DNA from 3 places in the Bradyrhizobium sp. CCBAU 51745 genome. Region 2 is predicted to be linked to each of the others. Evidence: predicted binding sites of a transcription regulator. Region 2 holds the regulator's gene; each other region holds the start of a gene.

Region 1 (3,271 bases), on a different contig from region 2:
CTCGTCGGTGCAATGCTGCATGGTCATCTCCGGCATCGCCGAGCCTGACCTGGCCATCTTCATTTCCCAGAGGCCGGCCTTGCGCACCGGCAGATCGTCGGCCAAGGCGCTTCCTGCCGACACCAAAAAACAAGCGACTGATCCGAGCAAAGCAAGCTTGCGCGTCATAGGAGAGACTCCCGGCTGAGACGTCGTGGCTAAGGCGCGATGAGATTGGGTTGAATCGTCATCGCGCTTTAGCTGTTTGTTTGAGCATGATCTCCGCGCAAACGCGTTCCGCTGATGTCGCGAGGGAAAACCGCTTCACACCTTTCCGGATCATGCTTTAGCGTTTCGAACGCGCCTTAGTAGAGCGTGCGGATCGGCCGGTCGGCAGCGCCATAGGGCACCCAGCGGCAGGAAAACGAGATGTAGCCGCCCTCATAGGCCTGCACTGCGAGGAATTTCGCCACCTTGCCATAGCGCGCGCAGTGATCGACCGCGACCTGACGCGCATCGACCTGCGTCGCCATCGAATAGGCGATGATGCCGCCGGTGTCGTTGCCCTTGAACGGCGGCACCGGCAGGATATCGGCGCGCGCCGACTGGCTCGCCATCATCCCCGAGACAACCAGGCTGGCAAGAAGGCCCGCAGCCGCAATGATTCGCATTCCCGTCACTCCGATTGGTTGGCCCCAGCTTACGGTGCGGGCGCGGCGGTGAAAAGAACGGAAGGCCTGCCGGATGCGACGTTGTGATCAACTCCTGGCCGAGTGTTGCCGCGCTGCACTTGACCTCTCCCGGCCTTCGCGGCACCGTCCAGCCTCCGCAAGACCAGCTGTCCGGATTGCCCATGCGCGCCCCCTCCCCGAAATCGTTCCGCTTTGCCGCCGTCCTCGGCCTCATGTTCGGAGCGCTGTCGCTCGGTGAGGCCAAGGCGGCCAATCCGCTCGAGCTGAACTTCTGGCTGAGCGGACCGCGCTACGACGGCCGCGTTGCCGAATGCGACAAGGCGCTGCCGACGATCTCGACCCAGTTCTGGGAGAAGGAAAGCTCGTTCTGGAATTCGCCGCTGCAGATCACGGGATTTTCGAACGTTCACGAGACCGCCTTCCGCCCCTGGGCATCGGACAACATTCCGCGCCGCTACTGCACCGGCGAGGCCATGCTCACTGACGGCAAGATGCGCCGGGTGCACTTCTCGATCATCGAGGATGGCGGCTTTGCCGGTTACGGCCAGGGTGTCGAATGGTGCGTGGTCGGGCTCGACCGCAACTGGGCCTACAATCCCTCCTGCCGCGCCGCCAAGCCTTGAACTGAAGAGCCTTAAACCGAGGCGCCTGATTCGGCCCGATCAAGCGGCCTGCGCGGGTCGCTCGAAATTTGTTCTTGAAATGTTCTAGGCGGCTGCTAGGCTGATTGCACAGTCTAGTTGAGGGGCGTTGCCATGTTTTATTTTAGATTGCATTCGTTCTCCCGCCTCCTGATCTCGCTGACCCTTGCGGCGGCGCTGGTTTCGCTGGCGGGTGGCGCGAGAGCCCAGGACAAGCGGCAGAACGCGCCCGGCGAGTTCGACTTCTATGTGCTGTCACTGTCGTGGTCACCGTCCTTCTGCGAGGAAGCGGCAGAGCGCGGTCGCAGCGGCGGGCGTTCGAACATCCAGTGCGAGGGACGGCCCTATTCCTTTGTGGTGCACGGGCTGTGGCCGCAATACGAGAGCGGCTTTCCGGAATATTGCCAACGGCCGTCACCGCGGCTGAACCGCAACATCGTCTCCTCGATGCTCGATCTGATGCCCGCGCCAGGCCTGATCTTCAACGAGTGGGACAAGCACGGCACCTGCTCCGGGCTCGACGGCCGCAACTATTTCGAGACGATCCGCAAGGCGCGCGCCGCGATCAAGATTCCGCCCGAGTATCTTGACCTGTCGCAGGCCAAGACGGTGGCCCCCGGCGAGGTCGAAGAAGCCTTCATCAAGGCCAATCCGGGCCTGAGCAACGCAGCCGTCTCGGTCACCTGCAACCGGACCCGGCTCTCCGAGGTTCGCATCTGCCTCAGCAAGGACCTGCAATTCCGCGCCTGCGAGGAGCTCGAACGCCGCAGCTGCCGCCGCGACCAGGTGACAATGCCGCCGATCAGGGGTGGGTAGGATCGGTCTTCAGATCGTCATTCCGGGGCGCGCGAAGCGCGAGCCCGGAATCCATCTGGGCCGCATTGCCGGTGGCGAAATGGATTCCGGGTTCGGTGCTGTCGCACCGCCCCGGAATGACAACAGTTACTTTCATCGCGCGATGTCGTAACTCTCCCCCATGAACTACCGCCACGCCTTTCACGCCGGCAACTTCGCCGATGTCATCAAGCACATCGTGCTGGCGCGTATTCTCACCTATTTGCAGGACAAGCCGGCCGCCTTCCGGGTCATCGACACCCATGCGGGTGCTGGCCTCTATGATCTCGACAGCGACGAGGCGCGCCGCAGCGGCGAGTGGCTGACGGGAATCGCTCGGCTGATGCAGGCGCGCCTGTCGAACGAGACAGTGGCCCTGACCAAGCCCTACATGGACATCGTTCGCGCCTTCAATCCGAAGGGCGAGCTCAAGGCCTATCCGGGCTCGCCCCTGATCGCCCGCGGCCTGATGCGGCCGCAGGACCGCCTCGTGGCCTGCGAGCTCGAGCCGAGAGCCCGCAAGGCGCTGATCGACGTGCTGCGGCGCGACGAACAGGCGCGCGTGGTCGATCTCGACGGCTGGATGGCGCTGCCGGCTTTCGTGCCGCCGAAGGAGCGGCGCGGGCTGGTGCTGATCGACCCGCCCTTCGAGGCGAAAGACGAGTTCGAAAGGCTGAGTGAAGCCTTCTCCACGGCCTTCGCGAAATGGCCGACCGGTATCTATGTGATCTGGTATCCCGCCAAGTCCAGGCGCGCCACCGATACGCTGGCGCAAGACGTGGCGCGCACCGCAGCTGCAGCAAAGACGCCTGGAAAATGTCTCCGCCTCGAATTCAGCGTCGCGCCGCAACTTGATGGCGCGGCCCTCACCTCGACAGGACTTCTGATTGTCAATCCGCCCTACACGCTGCAAGGCGAGCTCAGGACGATCCTGCCCGAGCTGGAAATGCCACTCGGCCAGGGCGGGGCTGCCAGATACCGGTTGGAGGTGCCGAGGCCGTAACACCCCGGCATTCATGGGAAAAATATGCAGTAGCGGTAGTCAATCTGCAGAGAACCGTATTATGCTGTTTTCGTGACTGGCTTTACGTTCCGCTTCCGCGAATGGTTGCGGCGGAGTGAAGG
Region 2 (3,271 bases):
GGATGGTGATCGATCGGCCGCGTCTGGCGAGCCAGGGCGCGCTGGCGCTGACACGTCGCGGCGATGGCTTTGCCATTGCGGCGGCGAGGGCGAGAGGCGCAAACCGCCCCTGGTCGCCGGCGGCGGCCGGCGATGGAGATTTCGAAGGGACCCTCATGCCGCGGTCCGCAGCTCCGCGCGCCAAGGACGCAACACCGTCCGAGGCCGACCTTCAGGCCGAGGATTGAGGCATGATCCGGACAAGCGCGGAGCGGTTCTCCGGCGCGACAAACGCGAAAACGCGTTTGCGCGGAGATCATGCCCAATTTTGGCCGGTTCAACCGATCGGCAGGCCCGGAGGTGTCGGCTGTCTGTCGGCGACAACTTGCGGCTTGTGCTCGCGCTCACCGAGCGGCTGGGTCACCGGCAGTTGCAGCACGGTTGCGCGCTGGCCTTCGACGAGCTGGGTCACCAGCACGTATTTGCCATCGGGGAATTCGATCGCGTCGTGATGACGATCGGGAATGTGCGGATCGACCTTGCCGAACTTGCCGACGCGCGAATTGATGGTGCGCGTCCAGATCCACCTGTTGTCGTAGCGGACGTTGTCGGCGAAGGCGAGCTCCGTTCCCGGCAGCAGGCAGACCGCGACCGACATGTCGGCTTCGGAGGCGAAGCCGCGCGTCGAGGTGCCGCGGAAGGTTGTCGTGACGATCGTCTCGCCGACCTCTGCGGGACGCGTCGCGACGGCATGCAAGCTATAGTCACACATCGGGTGCTCCTCATCAGCGATAGAGCACCCGCGCCTCTTCTGAGGCGCAGGCCTCTATCAGAGTGGAAGCCTGCGATCATATGCCATGTTGGGGGCAAATCTGCGGCTTGAGTCTGCAGGCTGCCATCACAATTTCTTTTTCAGACATCCGAGGAACAAAGACTGCTTCCGTGCATTCCGAGAGCTTCTTCGTTAGCGCCCAGCCGGTGCCGACCAACCCGAATAAGGCCAGGCCGGCTGCGCCTGTTGCCCGACGGCGTTGCGGGCACTGCGGAATTGTTCGTTCGTCGCCTGTGGCGCCCTGCGAACGTGATGCTGCGGCTGCGCAGCGAAGGTTTGCGACGCTGATATTGCGATCAGCGCGATCGCGACGGTGCTCAGAATAATCTTGCGCATGGCGGTCTCCTCGGTCTCGCAAGGCCTGCGAAGCGATGCGTGCTTCGTCATGGCGTGCCGGGGATGTAGCGCGGGAGAGGTGGCCGGATAATCAGTGCAAAACCAGAAAAACCAACCAGCCGGAGCGGACAATCGTCCGCTCCGATCTTGAGGGCGTGCTTGCCAGGTGGCGACGTGCGCCGCGTTCAGTATTTGCGGTACAGCCCGATCAGCTTGCCCTGGATCTTGACCCGGTTGGGCGGCAGGATCCGGACCTCGTAGGCGGCGTTTGCCGGCTCGAGCGCGATCGAGGCGCCGCGGCGGCGGAAACGCTTGAGCGTGGCTTCCTCGTCGTCGATCAGGGCCACCACGATATCGCCGGTGTCGCAGCTCTCGTTGCGCTGGATCAGCGCCATGTCGCCATCGAGAATGCCGGCATCGACCATGGAATCACCGCGGACTTCGAGCGCGTAGTGCTCGCCCGCGCCGAGCATGTCGGGCGGGACGCTGATGGTGTGGCTGCGCGTCTGCAAGGCCTCGATCGGCGTACCGGCCGCGATCCGGCCCATCACGGGAACTGCGACAGGGCGTTCGCCCTCATCGACGGGCGGGCTCGACATCGTGTGCACCTTGCCGAGATTGCCCTCGATGACGCTCGGCGTGAAGCCGCGACGGCTGCCGGCAGCCGCCTGGAGTTCAGGCAGCTTGATCACTTCGATGGCGCGGGCCCGGTTGGGCAGGCGGCGGATGAAGCCGCGCTCCTCGAGCGCAGTGATCAGGCGATGGATGCCCGACTTGGAGCGCAGGTCGAGCGCATCCTTCATCTCGTCGAAGGAGGGCGGCACGCCGCTTTCCTTCAATCGCTCGCTGATGAACCGCAGGAGCTCGTATTGTTTGCGCGTTAACATCTCGACCAAAATCCCCCTGACGATGTCGCTCGATTCCCAGACGCTGAATTCAGCAGTAAGCCGCTACATGCTCGAAACAAATCATGAACGGACACTATATGTTCGATACATGTTCCGCAACTGCTTAATTTACCGTGAACGCGACAAAGTTCGCGGGACGGTTGCGTCGGCGCGCTCACTCCGGCAGTCGCAACACCTCGCAAGGCGTGCCGGAAGCGGCCCTCGGTGCGAACGGCGCGCGCACGAGAAGTGCCTGTGCCGCAGCGAGATTCGCCAACAGTGAGGAATCCTGGTGGTTGACGGGAAGAGCGACGAGCGTGCCGTCGTCCCGCGTCTCCAGACGCGCACGCAGATAATCCTCGCGCTGGTCATTGGCCCCGAGGTCGCGACCGAGCACGGCGCGTTCGCGGCGATGATGAATCATTGAGCGGCCCGACAGCGCGCGAATCAGCGGCACCAGAAACAGGAAGCCGCAGACGTAGGATGACACGGGATTGCCGGGCAGGCCGATGACGCGCATCGGCCCGAGCTGCCCGTTCATCATCGGCTTGCCCGGCCGCATCGCGATCTTCCAGAACGCCATCGAGATACCTTCGTGCCGAAGCGCCTGCTGCACCAGATCGTGGTCACCGACAGACGCTCCGCCGGTCGTGATCAGGATGTCGGCGCCGGATTCGCGGGCGCGGCGGATGCCCGAGGTGGTGGCGGCAAGCGTGTCGGCGGCGACGCCGAGATCGATGGTGTCGGCACCCTCGCTGCGGGCGAGGGCGTGCAGGGCGTAGCCATTGGAATAGACGATCTGGCCGGGGCCGGGTGTCGAGCCCGGCATCACAAGCTCGTCGCCGGTTGCGAGAATCGCGACCTTAGGACGGCGATGAACGCTCAGCTGCGGATGGTTCATGCCCGCGGCGAGCGCAAGGTCCCGATCGGTCAGCCGTGCGCCCTTGCGCAGGAGCACGTCGCCCTCGCGGAAGTCGATCCCGGCGGGGCGAATGTGCCGCCCGGTGAGGGCAGCTTCCTTGATCGTGATGCGCTTGCCGTCCGCGATGGTGTCCTCCTGGATCACGACCGCATCGGCGCCGGCGGGAACGACGCCGCCGGTGAAGATCCGGACAGCTTCGCCGGCACCGACCGTTCCTGCAAATGGGCGGCCGGCTGCAACCTCGCCGACCACCGTGAGCTGCGCATCAACCTTCGCAGCATCAGCCGCGCGAACGGCATAACCATCCATCGCTGA
Region 3 (3,271 bases), on a different contig from region 2:
CGGGATGTTGGTGGCCATGCCGACCGCAATGCCACCCGCACCGTTGACCAGCAGGTTGGGGAACCGCGCCGGCAGGACCACGGGTTCCTTGGTCGAACCGTCATAGTTGTCCTGGAAGTCGACCGTCTCGTTGTCGATGTCGTCGAGCAGCTTGAGCGCGATCTTGGTCAGCCGCGACTCGGTGTAGCGCATCGCCGCCGGCGGATCGCCGTCGACCGAGCCGAAATTGCCCTGCCCGTCCACCAGCAGCTCGCGCATCGAGAAAGGCTGCGCCATGCGCACCAGCGCGTCATAGATCGCCTGGTCACCATGCGGATGGTATTGGCCCATGACGTCGCCGACGATACCGGCCGACTTCTTGTGCTTCTTGTCGGGCGTGTAGCCTTCCTCGTTCATGGAGAACAGGATGCGGCGGTGCACGGGCTTCAACCCGTCGCGCGCATCAGGCAGCGCCCGCGACACGATCACGCTCATGGCGTAATCGAGGTAGGACTTTTTCATCTCCTCGTAGATCGAGACGGGGCGAATGTCCGAGGGTTGCGCCGGCTGGTCGCCGGGCTTGTTGTCGTCGTCAGCCAAGGGGGAATCCGGTGAGGTTTATCTGGGAATCATATAGCGCATCGAGGCCCCGATAACCACCCTTGCGGGGGGCAGGACAGCGCTTTTTCCGACTGTTTTTCCAGAGGCTTACGCCCAGCTCGGCACCATCAGGGGCGTGGTCTCGGTGAGCCGCCGGGAACCAGCGCTCAAGTCCCGAAAACCACGTGGTGCATGATGCGCCCGGGCAGCAGCGTGAACAGTCCCGCCACCACCAGCGCGCCTGCAAACATCAGGATCATGATCCGCCGGTGATCGGTCACGAGGTGGGTATGCGCCCGCCAGACCGCGAGCGGCAGACCAGGCACGACGTGAATTTGAGGCAACACATCAGGCCAGCCCGGAAAGCCGAGCTTGGCCCGCCAATTGGTAAGAAAATCTGCCTCTTTAGGCGAGCGAGGCAAAGGCGGCGCAAAAACCCGCTTGGCCTAGAACGGGATATCGTCGTCCATGTCGTTGTTGCGGCCGCCGCCGCCAGCGGCCACGGGGCGACGCGGTGCGCTGCTGACCGGACCGGACGAGCCGAAATCGCCGCCACCCTCATCGCCGAAGCTGCCGCCTCCTCCGCCACCGCCGCGGCCGTCGAGCATCGTCAGGGTCGAGTTGAATCCCTGCAGCACGACCTCGGTCGAATACTTCTCGACGCCGCTCTGGTCGGTGTACTTGCGGGTCTGTAGCGCGCCCTCGACGTAAACCTTGGCGCCCTTCTTCAGATACTGTTCGACGATCTTGCAAAGCGGCTCGGAGAAGATCACGACACGATGCCACTCGGTCTTCTCCTTGCGCTCGCCGGTGTTCTTGTCGCGCCAGGTCTCGGACGTCGCGATGCTCAGATTCGCGATCGGCCGCCCGTCCTGGGTGCGGCGGATTTCCGGATCCTTGCCGAGATTTCCGACCAGAATGACCTTGTTGACGCTTCCCGCCATCGCCGCTCTCCACTCCAAATGCCACTGAATTTCGAAGGCGCGCCCGCGCCGCCGCCTGTTAAGCCGACCCTATACGCTTACAGGGGCCGATCGGCCCGGCACACCCTCGGTTATCCCCACATATAGCATCGATCGAACATTCGTTCCAGATTTGTTCCTCTCGAAATAGCGCGACCCAAGCGTGCAAACAGCGACTCATGCCGCTATGCACGCCGCCATGAATTGGAACCGGCGCAGGAAAAAAAATGATTAACATTCATTAGGTTACGCCCAGATCAATTGCCTGGCGACTGTTGCATTCCAGAGACGGACTCGGCCGCCCGGTTGGACTACGGTTGAGTCGGAATTGGTTCAATGATGGGCGTCGCGCCTGATTGACCGCTTCAGGGGACTTCTGGAGCGGACGACACTGGGGAGACTGCAATGAAGAAAATTCTGTTTGGTACAATTGGTATTGTTGCCTTGGGCTTGTCAGCACCGGCGAGTGCTGCCGATCTTGCGGCACGTCCCTACACCAAGGCGCCGCCGCCGATGGTCGCCACCATCTACGACTGGAGCGGCTTCTACATCGGCATCAACGGCGGCGGCGGATCGAGCCACAAATGCTGGGACTTCGTCGCACCGACCACCGGCACCCTGTTCGGCGAGGGTTGCCACAATGCCACTGGCGGCACGGTTGGCGGCCAGATCGGTTATCGCTGGCAATCGGCCAACTGGGTGTTCGGCCTCGAAGGCCAGGGCAACTGGGCCGACTTCTCCGGCGACAATGTCAGCACCCTCATCCCGACCCAACGCAACCGCTCGAAGATCGACGCCTTCGGCCTGATCACGGGCCAGATTGGCTACGCCTGGAACAACGTGCTGTTCTACGTGAAGGGCGGCGGTGCCGTGGTCGCCGACAAGTTCAATATCTACACCGCGCCCGGATTCGCCGGAGCCGGCACCCTGCTCGCCTCGGCCAGCGACAACCGCTGGGGCGGCACGGTTGGCGCCGGCCTCGAGTTCGGCTTCGCGCCGAACTGGTCGGTGGGCGTTGAGTACGACCACGTCTTCCTGGGCAGCAGGACTCTGACGCTCAACGCGCCCGGTGGCACCGCATTCCAGACCGATCGCATCAGCCAGAATGTCGACATGGGTCTTGTCCGCCTCAATTATCGCTGGGGCGGCCCGGTCATCGCGAAATACTGATCCACCTGAAATCGTTTGAGAACAAAGGCCGGCCTCGCGCCGGCCTTTCGCTTTTCTGTTCCCGACGGGAACCATGGGTCAGCCGGTCTTACATTTTGTATTTGTTGTGGCTTTTGAGAGACGCAACTTGCAGCTTTGGTGGTGTAAGCACGGCACCAGTTGGACCACAGCGTCCGATGCCCTTCCGATCTTGCGGAAGGCAACAACAGAAACTGGGACTGGGATAAGTTGAAAATGAAGAAGGTTTTGTTGGCTTCGGCCGCTCTGATCGCCCTCACCGGCGCCGCTTCGGCTGCCGATCTGGCGGCGCGCCCCTACACCAAGGCTCCCGTGGCCGTGGCCTCGGTCTACGACTGGACCGGCTTCTATCTCGGTATCGTCGGTGGCGGCGCCTGGGAAGCTGCTTCTGGCGACCCGAAGATGAAGGGTGGCTTCGTCGGCGGCACCGCCGGCTACAACTGGCAGACCGGCAACGTCGTGTTCGGTGTCGAGGCCGATGGCGCCTGGGCTGACGTCAGCGCTACGGCCACGGGTACGGTTTTCGTTCCCGGCGTCGGTGG

What was found. Region 2 encodes LexA, which represses DNA repair genes until DNA is damaged. Its sites were predicted from a motif close to TGTTCNNNNTGTGTTCNG; they were not measured.
Region 1: a site for LexA is predicted at 1,364-1,381, ahead of XH98_RS28390 (ribonuclease T2). Genes of this name have one in related genera too.
Region 3: a site for LexA is predicted at 1,665-1,682, ahead of XH98_RS24165 (single-stranded DNA-binding protein). Genes of this name have one in related genera too.

Annotation. Positions count from the first base shown of each region.
Region 1 covers NZ_LBJP01000087.1:103,654-106,924, forward strand. The annotation lists gene XH98_RS28375 (DUF3617 domain-containing protein) at 1-168, opposite strand, end outside; gene XH98_RS28380 (hypothetical protein) at 345-650, opposite strand; gene XH98_RS28385 (hypothetical protein) at 833-1,294, shown strand; gene XH98_RS28390 (ribonuclease T2) at 1,427-2,128, shown strand; gene XH98_RS28395 (23S rRNA (adenine(2030)-N(6))-methyltransferase RlmJ) at 2,289-3,149, shown strand.
Region 2 covers NZ_LBJP01000070.1:36,055-39,325, reverse strand. The annotation lists gene XH98_RS17255 (ComEC/Rec2 family competence protein) at 1-227, shown strand, start outside; gene XH98_RS17250 (hypothetical protein) at 317-751, opposite strand; gene XH98_RS17245 (hypothetical protein) at 944-1,147, opposite strand; gene lexA (transcriptional repressor LexA) at 1,333-2,034, opposite strand; gene XH98_RS17235 (molybdopterin molybdotransferase MoeA) at 2,210-3,271, opposite strand, start outside.
Region 3 covers NZ_LBJP01000083.1:91,690-94,960, reverse strand. The annotation lists gene gyrA (DNA gyrase subunit A) at 1-579, opposite strand, end outside; gene XH98_RS24170 (hypothetical protein) at 747-926, opposite strand; gene XH98_RS24165 (single-stranded DNA-binding protein) at 1,026-1,523, opposite strand; gene XH98_RS24160 (outer membrane protein) at 1,947-2,711, shown strand; gene XH98_RS24155 (outer membrane protein) at 2,946-3,271, shown strand, end outside.